2 linked regions of the Aromatoleum petrolei genome follow. The protein of the gene in region 2 interacts with the protein of the main gene of each other region in a pairwise test. Links are inferred from orthologs where the notes say so. Each region holds a gene or a part of one and is shown on either strand. Other genes may lie near its edges.

Region 1 (5,258 bases), 3.4 Mb from region 2 along the record:
GAAGGTCAGTGGCCGGGCTTCGGCCGGCGTCGCCTGAAGGGTAATTGTTTGCCGGCTCAACTGGTGGCGAGTTCCGCCCGCCGCGGCATGTCCGCGCCCCGGCGCGAGCAGGTGATCGCTGCGGCCCGGGCGGCGAAGGTGAGGAGGCGGGCGAGCTCGTGAGCGTCCATCGCCGTGAGCGCATCCGGGTTCAAGCGGCCAGTCTCGGCGAGGTACGTCAGCATCGACGACTGGAAAGTGTCGCCGGCGCCCACCGTATCCACGGTCGTGATGCGCGGGGCCGCCACGTTGGCGCGACCGTTGGCGTTCCACGCGCTCGCGCCGTCCGCGCCGCGCGTTACCACGACGAGCCTCGCGCCGGCCGCGAGCCAGCGCCGCGCGAGCGCCGCCTCGTCGGTTTCACCGTAGAGCAGGCGCACGTCCTCGTCGCTGATCTTCACCAGATGCGCGAGGCCCGCCAGCGTGTCGGCGCGCTCGCGCCAGCGTTCGAGCGACGGCTCGACGTTGAGCCGCACGTTCGGGTCGTAGGCGACGAGGCGGCGGTCGCGCTCCCGCCGCACGAGGGTTTCGAGCGCGCTCGCGACCGGTTCGACGACGGTCGCGTACGAGCCGAGATGGATTGCCGCGACCTCGGGGGCGAGCTCGGGGAGCTGCGCCGCCGAGAGCAGCCGGTCGGCCGCGCCGTTGCCGTAGAACGCATAGTGCGGCACGCCCGCCGCGTCGAGTTCGATCATGCCGAGCGTGGTCGGCGCGTCGAAACGCGGGCAGGGGCGGGTGTCCACCCCTTCGCGTGTCAGGACCCGCGCGAGGCGGTCGCCGAGCATGTCCTTCGCCAGCCCGCTGAGGAAGGCCACCGGCTGGCCGAGCCGCGCCAGCCCGATGGCGACGTTGAAGGGCGAGCCGCCGGGGCGCGCGTCGAGATGCAGGGCGTTGTCGGTCTCGCTACCGATGAAGACGTCGAACAGGGCTTCGCCGCAGACCAGGAACATGATGGAGAACCGTCTCGTTGGGGTTTGTGGGGTGAAGAGGGGCGTCAGCGCGGCGACGACCAGCCCTTGTAGCTGCCGATGGTGTCGCGCGTGACCAGCGTCGAGGGGATCAGCACCATCGGGCTCGCCGGCTTCTTGCCGTTGAGGATGTCGTTGCCGATCACCACCGCCTGCTGCGCCATCAACCACGGATCCTGGCTCGCCGAGGCCTCGACCTGGGTGTCGTTCTTCAGCGCCGTCTCGATGTCCGGTGCGCCGTCGACCGAGGTGATCACGATGCCCTTGCGCTTCAGTTGGCGCGCGGCGAGATCGGTGCCGATGGCCTGCGGGTCGTTGATCGTGAACACGGCGTCGAGCTTCTGGAAGCGCGTCAGGTGGCCGAGCATGACGTTCATGCCGCCCTCGCGCGAGCCCTTGCCGTCCTGGTCGTCGGAGAGCACCTTGATGCCCGATGCGGCGCCGAGCACTTCCTTGCAGCCCTTCACGCGGTCGACCACGGCGGACACCTGCGGCCCGTTCTGGATCACGACGTTGCCCTTGCCGCCGAGCTTCTTCACGATGTGTTCGCACGCGAGGCGCCCGGCCTGCACGTTGTCGGTCTGCACCGTCGCGTCGGCGCCGGCGGCGGCGACGTCCACCGCGACGACGGTGATGCCGGCCTTCTGCGCCTTCTTCACCGCGGGCTCGATCGCCTTCGCGTCGGCGGCGTTGAGCAGGATCAGATCCACGCCGGCCGAGATGAAGTTGTCGATCTGCGTGAACTGCTTGTTCAGGTCGTAGTCGGCCGACGCGGTGATGACTTTCGCGTTCGGGTACATCTCCTTCACCTTCGCCTCGGCGCCCTTGGCGATTGTCACGAAGAAGGGGTTTCCGAGCGAGCCGACGGTGACGCCGACCGACTTGATCTCGCGCGCCTGGGCGATGCCGGCGGCGCAGGCCAGCGCGACGCCGGCGACGAGTGCTTTGCGAACGAACATTTGGGTGTCTCCTGATACCGGTCTTGTTCTGGCCGCGGCCCGGGACCGGAATCCGGGCCGCAGCGTGATGGGAATACGGGGAAGGGGTGTGCGGCGTTCAGGTCCGCGCGCCGCTCTGGCGGTAGCGGTCCAGCGCCACGGCGCCGATGATCACGAGGCCCTTGATGATGTATTGCCAGATGTCCGACACGCCCAGCAGCACGAGGCCGTTGGTCAGCACCGCGATGATCAGCGCGCCGATCAGGGTGCCGACGATCGAGCCGACGCCGCCGACGAAGCTCGTGCCGCCGAGGATCACCGCCGCGATCGCATCGAGCTCGTAGGACTGGCCGAGTTGCAGGCCGTTGGCGGCGAGGAGACGCGCCGAGGTCATCACCGCGCCGAGGCCGGCGAGCAGGCCCGACATCGCATAGACGAAGAGCAGCACCTTCCACACCTTGATGCCCGACAGGCGCGCCGCTTCCGGGTTGCTGCCGACCGAGTAGATGTGCAGGCCCAGCACTGTGCGGCGCAGGATGAACCACGAGCCGACGATCACCGCAACGGCGATCCACACCAGCCAGGGCACGCCCAGCAGGTTGTCGTTGCCGATGAAGGCGAAGGGCAGGTCGGGGTTGAACACGGTCTGGTCGTCGCCGAGCAAACGGGCGATGCCGCGCACCGCGGTGAGCGCACCGAGCGTGACGATGAAGGGCGGCAGCTTCGCGAAGGCGACGAGACCGCCGTTGATGAGCCCGAACACGAGCCCCACGAGCAGGCCCGCCGCGACGCCGAGCAGGCCGCCGCCGGGCAAGGTGGACGCCATCACCGACACCACGGCGGCCGCTGCGAGGATGGCGCCCACCGACAGGTCGATGCCGGCGGTGAGGATCACGAAGGTCATGCCCGCCGCCAGCACGATGTTGATCGACGCCTGCTGCGCGACGATCGACAGGTTCTGCGTCGTGAGGAAGCCTTCCGCGAGGATGCCGAAGCCCGCGGCCAGCAGGATTAGCACCGGCAGCATGCCGACGGCGCGCATCACGGCCTGGAAGCGCTCGCGCGGGGTCGCCTGCACGGGCGCGCGCGGCGAACCGGCGAGGCTGTTGGGGGCAGTGGTGGCGGTGGCCGGGGTGTTGCTCATTGTCTTCTCCATGATGTGTCGCTCCTGCTCTTGTGCGCGGGGCCGCTCAGGCGGCCTGCGGCAGGGTCTGTGGGGTGGCGCCGGTGGCCAGTTCGATGATGGCTTCCTGCGTGATCGGTGCGCCCGAGTAGCCGCCGAGTTCGCCGACCACTTCGCCTTCGCGCATCACCAGCACGCGGTCGGCAGTGCCGACGACCTCGGGCAGCTCGCTCGAAATCACGATCACGCCGACGCCGCGGTTCGCGAGGTCGTTGATGATCCGGTAGATCTCCGACTTCGCCCCGATGTCGACGCCGCGGGTCGGTTCGTCGAGGATCAGCACGCGCGGCTTGATCTCCAGCAGGCGCGACAACAGCACCTTCTGCTGGTTGCCGCCGGACAGCGCGCCGACATTCACACGCGAGTTCGGCACGCGGATCGCGAGGTCGCGGATCGCCGCCTTCGCCCGCTCGCGCGCCTTCGCAAGGTTCAGCACACCGCCGGTACGGGCGTCGTCGGAGCACGCGCACACGTTGATGTTGTCGCGCACGCTCATGTCGAGGAAGAGGCCGCGGCCCTTGCGATCCTCGGTCAGATACACGACGCCCGCGCGGATCGCGTCGAGCGGCGTCTTCAGCCGCACCGGCACGCCGTCGACGACCAGCTCGCCGCTGCTGCGCTCGTCCGCGCCGAAGATCAGGCGCGCCAGCTCCGTGCGCCCCGCGCCGACGAGGCCGGCGATGCCCAGCACCTCGCCCGCGTGCAGGTCGAAGCTGCAGCCGCGCACGCGCTTGCCGTCGCGCATGTCGCGCACCGCCATCACCACGGCGCCCGGCTCGTAGGGCTTGTGGTCCTTCTTGTAGAAGCCGGAGAGGTCGCGTCCGACCATCATCTGCACCAGCGCCTCGGCCGAGAGCGCGTCGCGGTCCAGCGTGCCGACGTAGCTGCCGTCGCGCAGCACCGACACGCGGTCGGAGAGCTCGTAGATCTCGGCCATGCGATGGCTCACGTACACGATCGCGAGCCCGTCCGCGCGCAGCTGGCGGATCAGCTCGAAGAGGCGGTCCGTCTCGCGCGACGACAGCGGCGTCGTCGGCTCGTCCATCACCAGGATGCGCGCGTCGGCGTGGATCGCGCGGGCGATCTCGACGAGCTGGCGCTCCGCGATCGACAGGTCGCTCACCAGCGTGCGCGGCCCGAAGGAGGCGCCCAGCCGTTCGAGGATGCCGGCGCAGCCCGCTTCCATCGCGTGGCGGTTGATGCGCCCGGCGCTGCGCAGCTCACGTCCGAGGTAGATGTTCTCCGCCACCGTCAGGCTCGCGCACAGCGTGAGTTCCTGGTAGATCACCGCGACGCCGAGCGCCTTGGCCGACAGCGGCCCATCGATGACCACAGGTGTGCCGTCGATGCGGATCTCGCCGCCTTCGTCTGCGGTATAGGCGCCGGAAAGAATCTTCATCAGCGTCGACTTGCCCGCGCCGTTCTCGCCCATCAGCGAATGCACCTCGCCGGGGTAGAGCGTCAGCGACACGTCGCGCAGCGCGCGCACGCCGGGGAAGGTCTTGGAGATGCCGCGCATCTCGAGCACGGGGCGAGGAGCGTGGGTCACTGAGTGGGTCACTGAGGTATCAGTCGGCATCGCGCATATCCTCGATCGAACGCGTCACGCTGCCGAGGATCTCGGCGCGCGGGGAGAAGCTGAAGAACATCGGCAGGCTCGCAGCACCCACGGCACCGGCGTCCGAGCCGAAGGAGCCGCGCACCAGTTCGGGTGCCTCGCGCGCCTCGGGCGCGTTGTCGGCCAGGGCCTTGGCGAGGCGGCGCTGCAAGAGGTCGATCAGGCCGCCATCGACGTCCGCGTCGAACACCACCACCGGCACGTCGAGCATGCACAACGCCGCACGCACGGCCGGGGCGAGGGCGTCGATGCAGTCCTCGATCCATTCCTCCACGGCGGGGTGATGGGCGCGGATGTGGCGCTCGAGATCCGCGTGGCTCTCGACCGTCGCGCCGCAGTAGCGCAGATGGCGGCCCAACGCGTTGAGCGAGGCGCGCGACAGCAGCATGTCCCACTTGTGCGCGGGCGCCTGCGCCGAGGCGAGGCCGCTCGGCGGCACGGGCATGACCGCGATGTCGCCGGCGTTGCCGGTGACGCCACGCAGGCAGTCGCCATTGAGCGCGACGCCGCAG
Region 2 (8,457 bases):
CGCCGGTAGTGGTGTATCTGGACGCGCGGTCGAGGGGGGCGGTCAGCTGCCGCACGATGCGCGATAACGGCATATTTAGCCCTCTTGTTCGCGGCTTGGCAACACGTGCGCGCAGGCGGAAGGGGTTGCCGGCCCGCCGCGGATCCCCCTCTGGAGGAGCCCGGCAGGTGTACGTGCTCAGGCGTCGGCCTGCAGCTCCTTAGGCAGCGGGAAGGTGACTCGCTCGGGAACGCCTTCGAGAGTGCGCACCGAGCCGCCGCCAAGGGCCTTGAGGCGTTCAATGACGGCGTCGACCAGCACCTCCGGGGCGGAGGCTCCGGCCGTCACGCCGATGCGGTTCCGTCCCGCAATCCACGCCGGGTCGATGCCTTCGGCGTTGTCGATCAGATAGGCGGGCACACCGAGCAACTCGGCGACTTCGCGCAGGCGGTTGGAGTTGGAGCTGTTGCGCGAGCCGACGACGAAGACGATGTCGACGCGCGGGGCCATGAACTTGACCGCGTCCTGCCGGTTCTGTGTCGCGTAGCAGATGTCGTCCTTCTTCGGGCCGACGATCGCCGGGAAGCGTTCGCGCAGCGCAGCGACGAGGGTCGCCGCGTCATCCACCGACAGGGTGGTCTGCGTCACGTAGGCGAGCTTGTCGGGGTCGGCGACCTGCAGCGTTGCGACGTCCTCGACCTTTTCGACGAGATGGATGCCGTCCTTCACCTGTCCCATCGTGCCTTCGACTTCGGGGTGGCCCTTGTGCCCGATCATGACGAGCTCGCGGCCCTGTTCGCGCATGCGTGCGACCTCGATATGCACCTTGGTGACGAGCGGGCAGGTGGCGTCGAACACGCGCAGGCCGCGCTTCTCGGCCTCCGCTCGCACCGCCTGGGGCACGCCGTGGGCGCTGAAGATGACGGTGCTGCCGGCGGGAACCTCGTCGAGCTCCTCGACGAACACCGCGCCCTTGGCGCGCAGGTCGTCGACGACGAACTTGTTATGCACGACTTCGTGGCGCACGTAGATCGGTGCGCCGAAGCGCGCCAGTGCGCGTTCGACGATCTCGATCGCCCGTTCCACCCCGGCGCAGAAGCCGCGCGGATTGGCGAGCAGGATTTCGGAATCGTTCATCTTGACCTCTGTGTGGGTTGGGGCCGGCCGCCTGCGGCGTCAGAGGACACCGATGACTTCGACCTCGAAGCGGATCGTCTTGCCGGCGAGCGGGTGGTTGAAGTCGACGATTGCGCGGACGTCGTCGATTTCACGCACGAGGCCGGAGTAGCGGGTGCCATCGGGTGCGCCGAATTCCATGATCGTCATCGGTTCGATTTCCTCTTCCGGCATGTGTTCGCGCTTCACGTGCTCGACGAGGTCCGGGTTGTAGGGGCCGAAAGCCTGTTCCGGCGCCAGCGTGAACTGCTGGTGGGTGCCCACCTCCAGGCCTTCGAGCACGCGCTCGAGACTCGGGAGGAGGTCGCCGCATCCGAGCTGCAGGGTCGCAGGCGTGCCCTCGAAAGTGCTGATCAGCGGCTGGCCGTTTTCGAGGGCGATGCGGTAGTGCAGCGTTACGAGGCTGTTCGGTTGGACGGTCTGCGTCACGAGGGGTTCTCCGGATTGGTGTTGCTGGTGGTGCGCGGGGCGCGGAACTGCGCCCACAGCATCAGGGCGACCCCGACGGTGATCGCCGAGTCAGCCAGGTTGAAGGCCGGCCAGCCGTAGCGACCGACGTGGAAGTAGAGGAAGTCGACGACGGCGCCGTGAACCAGGCGGTCGATGACGTTGCCCAGTGCGCCGCCGATCAGCAGGCTGAAGGCCAGCGGCAGCAGGGTCTCGCGATGGTGATGGCGCAGCAGTGCAAGGAGCCAGCCGCTGACGCCGAGCGCGAGGATGACGAAGAACCAGCGCTGCCATCCGGAATGGTCGGCCAGGAAGCTGAACGCGGCGCCCGGGTTGAACACCAGCACGAGTTGGAAGAAACCCGTGACCGGAATGGCCTCGCCGAAGTCGAGCTGCGACAGCACGAGCCATTTCGTCAACTGGTCGAGGACGATCACCAGCGCCGCGAGTTCCAGCCAGCCGAAGAAGCGGCGCGTCAGCGCGGGGGCGCTGCCGGTCGCCTGCGGGGCCGCGGCGGAATCACGCATGGACGCGCGTTTCCCCGGCGCCGAAGAGGTTGTCGTGGCAGCGGCCGCACAGTTCGGGGTGCTCGGCGTGGCTGCCGACGTCGGTACGGAAGTGCCAGCAACGGCCGCACTTGGCGTGTCCGGACGCGCTCGCGTCGATCCCTTCGGCGGCCTCGTCGGCGGCGCGCACGAGTTCGGCGCGCGAGGTGATCAGCACGAAGCGCAGATCCTCGTCCAGGCTTGCCAGCGCATCGTGTTTCGTGCCGCTCGCGCGTACGACGACCTCGGCCTGCAGCGAAGCGCCGATCCGGCCTTCCGTGCGCAGGCCCTCGAGAACCTTCTGCACCTTGGCGCGTTCCTCGCGGATCAGCGTCCAGCGCGCAACGAGCGCTTCGGTGTCGCCGAGCGCGGGCAGTTCGTGCCAGGTGTGAAGCATCACGCTGTCTTCCTTGTCCTGGCCGATCAGCGACCAGATCTCTTCAGCAGTGAAGGACAGGATGGGCGCCATCATGCGGATAAGGGCCTGAGTGATGTGCCACAGGGCGGTCTGCGCGGCGCGGCGTGCGCGCGAGTCCGCCTTGGTCGTGTACAGGCGGTCCTTGAGGATGTCGAGGTAGAACGCGCCGAGGTCTTCGGCAGCGAAGTTCTGCAGCGCCTGGACGATCTTGTGGAACTCGTAGCGCGCGTAGTCGGCGGTGACCTGTTCCTGCAGGCGCTGCGTCAGCGCGAGCGCGTAGTGGTCGATGTCGAGCCACTCGGCGACCGGCACGGCGTCCTTGGCGATGTCGAAGTCGGCGGTGTTGGCGAGCAGGAAGCGCAGGGTGTTGCGCAGGCGGCGATAGACTTCGACGACGCGGTCGAGGATCTCCTTGGAGATCGTCAGCTCGCCCGAGTAGTCGGTGGCGGCGACCCACAGGCGCAGGATCTCGGCTCCGAGCTTGTCGGAGACTTCTTGCGGGGCGACGACGTTGCCTTTCGATTTGGACATTTTCTTGCCCTGGCCGTCGACCACGAATCCGTGGGTCAGCAGGCCGTCGTAAGGGGCGCGGCCGTCCAGTGCGCAGCCGGTGAGCAGCGAGGAATGGAACCAGCCGCGGTGCTGGTCGGAGCCCTCGAGGTAGAGGTCCGCTGGCCAACGGCTGACGTCGGTGTGCGAACCGCGCAGTACCGTCCAGTGGGTGGTGCCGGAATCGAACCAGACGTCGAGGGTGTCGCGCATTTTGTCGTATTGCGCGGCCTCTGCACCGAGGAGTTCGCCGGGTTCGAGCTTGAACCAGGCGTCGATCCCTTCCTTTTCGACCCGTTTGGCGACCTCTTCGACCAGTTCGAGGCTGTTCGGATGCGGTTCGCCGGTTTCCTTGTCGAGGAACAGCGGGATCGGCACGCCCCAGTTGCGCTGGCGCGACACGCACCAGTCGGGACGGTTGGCGATCATCGAGTGCAGGCGTGCCTTGCCCCAGGACGGGAAGAACTGGGTGTCGTCGATGGCCTTGAGCGCGAGTTCGCGCAGCGTCGGGGCGCCCGGTTCGATCGCCTCGCGGCCGGGCACGCGGTCCATGCCGACGAACCATTGGGTGGTGGCGCGGTAGATGACCGGCGTCTTGTGGCGCCAGCAATGCATGTAGCTGTGCGTGAGATTGCCCGAAGCGAAGAGGCTGCCGACCTCGGCGAGCTTCTCGACGATTTTCGGGTTGGCGTCCCATACCGACAGACCGCCGAAGAAGGGCAGGCTCTCGTGGAACACGCCGTCGCCCTGCACCGGATTGAGGATCTCGTCATTGCGCATGCCGTAGCGCATGCACGACTGGAAGTCGTCCAGGCCGTAGGCGGGCGCGCTATGCACGATGCCGGTGCCGGCGTCGGCCGCGACGTAGTCGCCGAGGAAGATCGGCGAGACACGGTCGTAGAAGGGGTGGCGGAACTGGATGCGGTCGAGCGCGACGCCGCGGGCGGCGGCGAGCACGCGGCCTTCGAGCTGGTAGCGTTCGAGGGCCGATGCACGAAGTTCGGCGGCGAGGATCACGAGGCCCTTGGGCGTCTCGATCAGCTCGTACATGAGCTCGGGATGGACGTTGAGCGCTTGGTTCGACGGGATCGTCCACGGGGTCGTGGTCCAGATCACGATGTACACCGGCTGCTCGGGCAGGGTGTCGAGCCCGAAGGCGCGGGCGAGCTTGGGGCGATCCGCGTCGGTGAGCAGGAAGCCGACGTCGATCGCGGGCGACTTCTTGTCCTGGTATTCGACCTCGGCTTCGGCGAGCGCCGAGCCGCAGTCGAAGCACCAGTTAACCGGCTTCAGTCCCTTGAACAGGAAGCCCTTGCGGTACATCTCGCCGAGCGCGCGGATCTCGTCGGCTTCATTCGAGAATTGCATCGTGCGGTAGGGATTGTCCCAGTCGCCGAGCACGCCCAGACGGATGAAGTCCTTCTTCTGTCGTTCGATCTGTTCGCCGGCGTAGTCGCGGCACAGCTCGCGCGCGCGGTCGGCGGGCAGGTGCTTGCCGTGCTGCTTCTCGATCTGGTGCTCGATCGGCAGGCCGTGACAGTCCCAGCCCGGCACATAGGGGGCGTCGAAGCCGGCCATGGTCTTCGAGCGGACGATGATGTCCTTGAGGATCTTGTTCACCGCGTGGCCGATGTGGATGTCGCCGTTCGCGTACGGGGGGCCGTCGTGCAGGATGAACTTCGGACGGCCGGCCGAGGCCTTGCGGATCTTCTGGTAGAGCTTCTTCTGTTGCCAGGCGGCGATCCAGCCCGGCTCCCGCTTGGCGAGGTCGCCGCGCATCGGGAAGAGAGTGTCGGGCAGGTTGAGCGTCTTGCGGTAGTCAGCCATGGTGGGTTCGGGCCTCGAAGGCAATCAGGGGCAATTGGTGGGGCAGACAGGATTTTCGGCAAACCAGGCGCGGGCGTCGGCCGCGTCCTTGGCGATCTGGGCCTTGAGAGCGTCGAGCGAAGCGAACTTCGTTTCGTCGCGCAGTTTTTTCATGAAGTGCACACGCAGGTGGGCGTCATAGCAGTCGCGCATCCAGTCGAAGAGGTGAACTTCGAGCGTGGGCTTGCCGGCGCTGGTCACGGACGGTCGCACGCCGATATTGGCGACGCCGGCAACCGGGCTTTCGCCGAGGCCTTCGACGCTCACCGCGAACACGCCCGCAAGCGCGGGACGGCGATGCTTCATCTGGATGTTGGCGGTCGGGAATCCGAGCTGGCGGCCGATCTGGTCGCCGCGGATGACGCGTCCGGCGATGCTGTAGGGGCGACCGAGCAGGCGTGCGGCGTGGGCGAGATCGCCGTCGGCGAGCGCCTCGCGCACGGCGGAGCTGGAGGCGCGTTCGCCCGCGACGTCCAGCGTGGGCATCGCCTCTACGACGAAACCCTGTTGCGCGCCGCGTTGCTTGAGCAGCCCGAAGTCGCCGTGCCGGCGTGCGCCGAAGCGGAAGTCGTCGCCGATGATGAGGTGGCGCACGCCGAGGCCGCGCACGAGAATGTCATTGATGAACTGGTCGGCCGTCACGGCGGCAAAGCGGGAATCGAAACGGCAGACGTGGACGCGGTCGACGCCGGCGGCGGCGAGTAGCAGCAGTTTTTCACGCAGCGATGCGAGGCGGGCGGGGGCGTCATCTGGCGAGAAGTATTCGCGCGGATGCGGCTCGAACGTCATCACCACCGCCGGCAGCGACATTGCGCGCGCGGTGTTCATGAGCATCTGGAGCAGCGCCTGATGGCCGCGATGCACGCCGTCGAAATTGCCGATGGTGAGCACCGAGGGGTGTGCGGCGTGCCCGGGAATCCCGCGAAAAACCTGCATAACCGCCTGAAAAAAGCCGTAATTATAACGGCAACGCGCTCGCTCTGGGGCGGGCGCTGAAGGTGTTTGCGGGAACGCCACGAGCGGGAAGCGGCCGTCCGTGCCGGCGTCGCGGCGATCAGTCGAGGCGTGCGACCTTGGTGCGGCCGAGCGGCGGATTCTCTCGGAAATAGGCGCGCAGGCCGCGCAGGATCGCGTTCGCCATCTTGTCCTGGTAGGCCTCGTCGTTGAGCCGCTGTTCTTCCTCGGGATTGCTGATGAACGCCGTTTCCACGAGGATGGACGGGATGTCCGGGGCCTTCAGCACGGCGAAGCCGGCCTGCTCGACGTGGGTCTTGTGCAACTTGTTGATGTCGCCCAGTTCGCTGAGCACGGCCTTGCCGAGTTTGAGGCTGTCGTTGATCGTGGCGGTCTGCGACAGGTCGAGCAGGGTGCGCGCGAGGTGGCCGTCCTGCCTGGCGAGGTTCACGCCGCCGATGAGGTCGGCGTCGTTTTCCTTCTGCGCGAGCCAGCGTGCGGCCGAACTCGATGCGCCGCTTTCCGACAGGACGAAGACGGAGCTGCCGCGCGCGTCGGGGCGCACGAAGGCGTCGGCGTGGATCGACACGAAGAGGTCGGACTGCACGCGCCGGGCGCGCGTGACGCGCTGGCCCAGCGGTACGAAGTAGTCGCCGTCGCGCGTGAGCACTGCGCGCATGTTCGGCTCGGCGTCGATCTTCTGTTTCAGGCGGCGCGCGATCGATAGCGTGACGTTCTTCTCGTAGCTGCCGCGTGCGCCGACCGCGCCCGGGTCTTCGCCACCGTGGCCGGGGTCGAGCACGATGGTGACGAGACGGTTGGCGGCCGGGCGTGCGGAACGTCGCGAGCCCGAAACCTGTTCAGCGCTGTCGGGGCGGGCGATCTGTGCCGGTGCATCCGCAGCCGTCTGTGCGTCGCCCGTTTGTCCCACCGCGGCATCCATGGGGGAGGACTTCTCGATCAGCGCCAACAGGGGATCGACCGGTGTGGTGGGGTACAGGTCCAGCACCAGGCGGTGGCCGTAGTTGCCGACCGGCGCGAGGGTAAACACCTGTGGGTTGATCTCGCTCTTCAGTTCGACGACGAGGCGAACCACGCCGGGCCGGTTGCGGCCGGCGCGGATCAGCCTGATGTAGGGGTCGGACTCGAGGACCTTGGACGGCAGCGACTGCAGCACGCTGTCGAACTCGACCCCTTCGAGGTCGACCACGAGGCGGTGCGGATCGGTGACGAGCAGGTGGGTGAACTTGAGCTGCGAGTTGCCTTCGATCGTGATGCGGGTGTATTCCGCCGCGGGCCACACGCGCACCGCGAGGAGGCTGGTCGCGGCCATGCCGACCGGGCTGACGAGCAGCGCGAGCGTGGCGCCGGCGAATTTCAGCAGGTCGCGCCGCGTCAAGCCGGGTGCGGTAGTCATGTCGGCTTCCGGTTCAGCTCCGAATCCAGTTTGCGTATGCATGTCCGTCCTGCCTCCGTCAGTGCCAGCGCTTCAAGGCGCCGGCCCGGGCCGGAGACGGTGAGGCGGATCTCGAGGTCCGGCGCAGCAATATAAGGCGCCGCCTTGTCCGGCCATTCCACCAGACATACCCCGTTTCCGTCGAAATATTCGTCCAGCCCTGCTTCCAGATATTCTTCTGGGACTGCGAAGCGATAAAAATCAAAGTGATATAAGTTTAATCTAGAAACAAGATAAGGTTCAATCAAGGTGTAGGTCGGACTTTTCACCTTTCCGTCGTGACCGAGGGCACGCAGCGCCCCGCGCACGAGGGTCGTCTTGCCGGCGCCGAGGTCGCCGCGCAGGTAGATGACGAGGCCCGCGCACAAGGCTGTCGCAAGGGCTGCACCCGCGGCTGCGGTGTCGGATTCGTCGTCGAGGTGAGCCGAAAGCGGGCTGCTATCATCTGCCCGGTGATGAACGTGAATCATGATGAAATCCCTGCGGATGTCGCTCCCGACGCGTCCCTGAACGCGCTCGTCGGGCGGATGAAGATGTGGGCCGCCGAGCTCGGCTTCGCCGATCTCGCCGTGTCCGGCGTGGATCTGTCGTCGGCCGAGCCGGGGCTCGAAGCCTGGCTGGCGGACGGTTTTCACGCAGACATGGATTATATGGCGCGGCACGGCATGATGCGGGCGCGTCCGGCGGAGCTGGTGCCGGGCACGCTGCGGGTCGTGAGCGTGCGCATGAACTACTGGCCGCGGGCGGCCGACGCGCACGCCGCGCTGGAGGATCCGCATCGAGCCTATGTGTCGCGCTATGCCTTGGGCCGGGATTACCACAAGCTGATGCGCAATCGCCTGCAGAAGCTCGCGGAGCGTATCGCCGCCGAGGCGCCGCACGGTTTCCGGGTGTTCGTGGATTCGGCGCCCGTGCTCGAGGTCGAGCTCGCGGGCCGATCAGGGCTAGGCTGGCGCGGCAAGCACACGCTGCTGCTGAATCGGCGCGCCGGCTCGTACTTCTTCCTCGGTGAGATCTTCACCGACCTGCCGCTACCGGTCGATGCCCCCGAGGCGCCGCATTGCGGC

What was found. The genes of interacting proteins can lie anywhere in the genome.
Region 1: the proteins of ileS (region 2) and ToN1_RS21340 interact in binary tests that used the Escherichia coli proteins (3 or more experiments, as listed by UniProt). The link is inferred for Aromatoleum petrolei from one-to-one orthologs.

What each region holds. Positions count from the first base shown.
Region 1 is NZ_CP059560.1:4,649,242-4,654,499, forward strand. The notes cover bases 1-2,947. They hold ToN1_RS21340 (ABC transporter substrate-binding protein), read right to left. Parts: upstream 1,967-2,947; coding sequence 1,034-1,966; downstream 1-1,033. Other genes in these bases: ToN1_RS21335 (carbohydrate kinase family protein), read right to left, coding at 57-989; ToN1_RS21345 (ABC transporter permease subunit), read right to left, coding at 2,064-2,947. Outside these bases: more of ToN1_RS21345, read right to left, coding at 2,948-3,089; ToN1_RS21350 (sugar ABC transporter ATP-binding protein), read right to left, coding at 3,136-4,707; ToN1_RS21355 (ROK family transcriptional regulator), read right to left, coding at 4,697-5,258. UniProt on the Escherichia coli protein: Part of the ABC transporter complex RbsABC involved in ribose import. Binds ribose. Also serves as the primary chemoreceptor for chemotaxis.
Region 2 is NZ_CP059560.1:1,221,056-1,229,512, reverse strand. What follows is about bases 1,922-5,276. They hold ileS (isoleucine--tRNA ligase), read right to left. Parts: upstream 4,942-5,276; coding sequence 2,122-4,941; downstream 1,922-2,121. Other genes in these bases: ToN1_RS05540 (bifunctional riboflavin kinase/FAD synthetase), read right to left, coding at 4,966-5,276; lspA (signal peptidase II), read right to left, coding at 1,922-2,129. Also shown: ispH (4-hydroxy-3-methylbut-2-enyl diphosphate reductase), read right to left, coding at 178-1,116; ToN1_RS05555 (FKBP-type peptidyl-prolyl cis-trans isomerase), read right to left, coding at 1,156-1,584; more of lspA, read right to left, coding at 1,581-1,921; more of ToN1_RS05540, read right to left, coding at 5,277-5,916; ToN1_RS05535 (N-acetylmuramoyl-L-alanine amidase), read right to left, coding at 6,035-7,351; tRNA (adenosine(37)-N6)-threonylcarbamoyltransferase complex ATPase subunit type 1 TsaE, read right to left, coding at 7,348-7,860; tRNA epoxyqueuosine(34) reductase QueG, read left to right, coding at 7,846-8,457. UniProt on the Escherichia coli protein: Catalyzes the attachment of isoleucine to tRNA(Ile). As IleRS can inadvertently accommodate and process structurally similar amino acids such as valine, to avoid such errors it has two additional distinct tRNA(Ile)-dependent editing activities.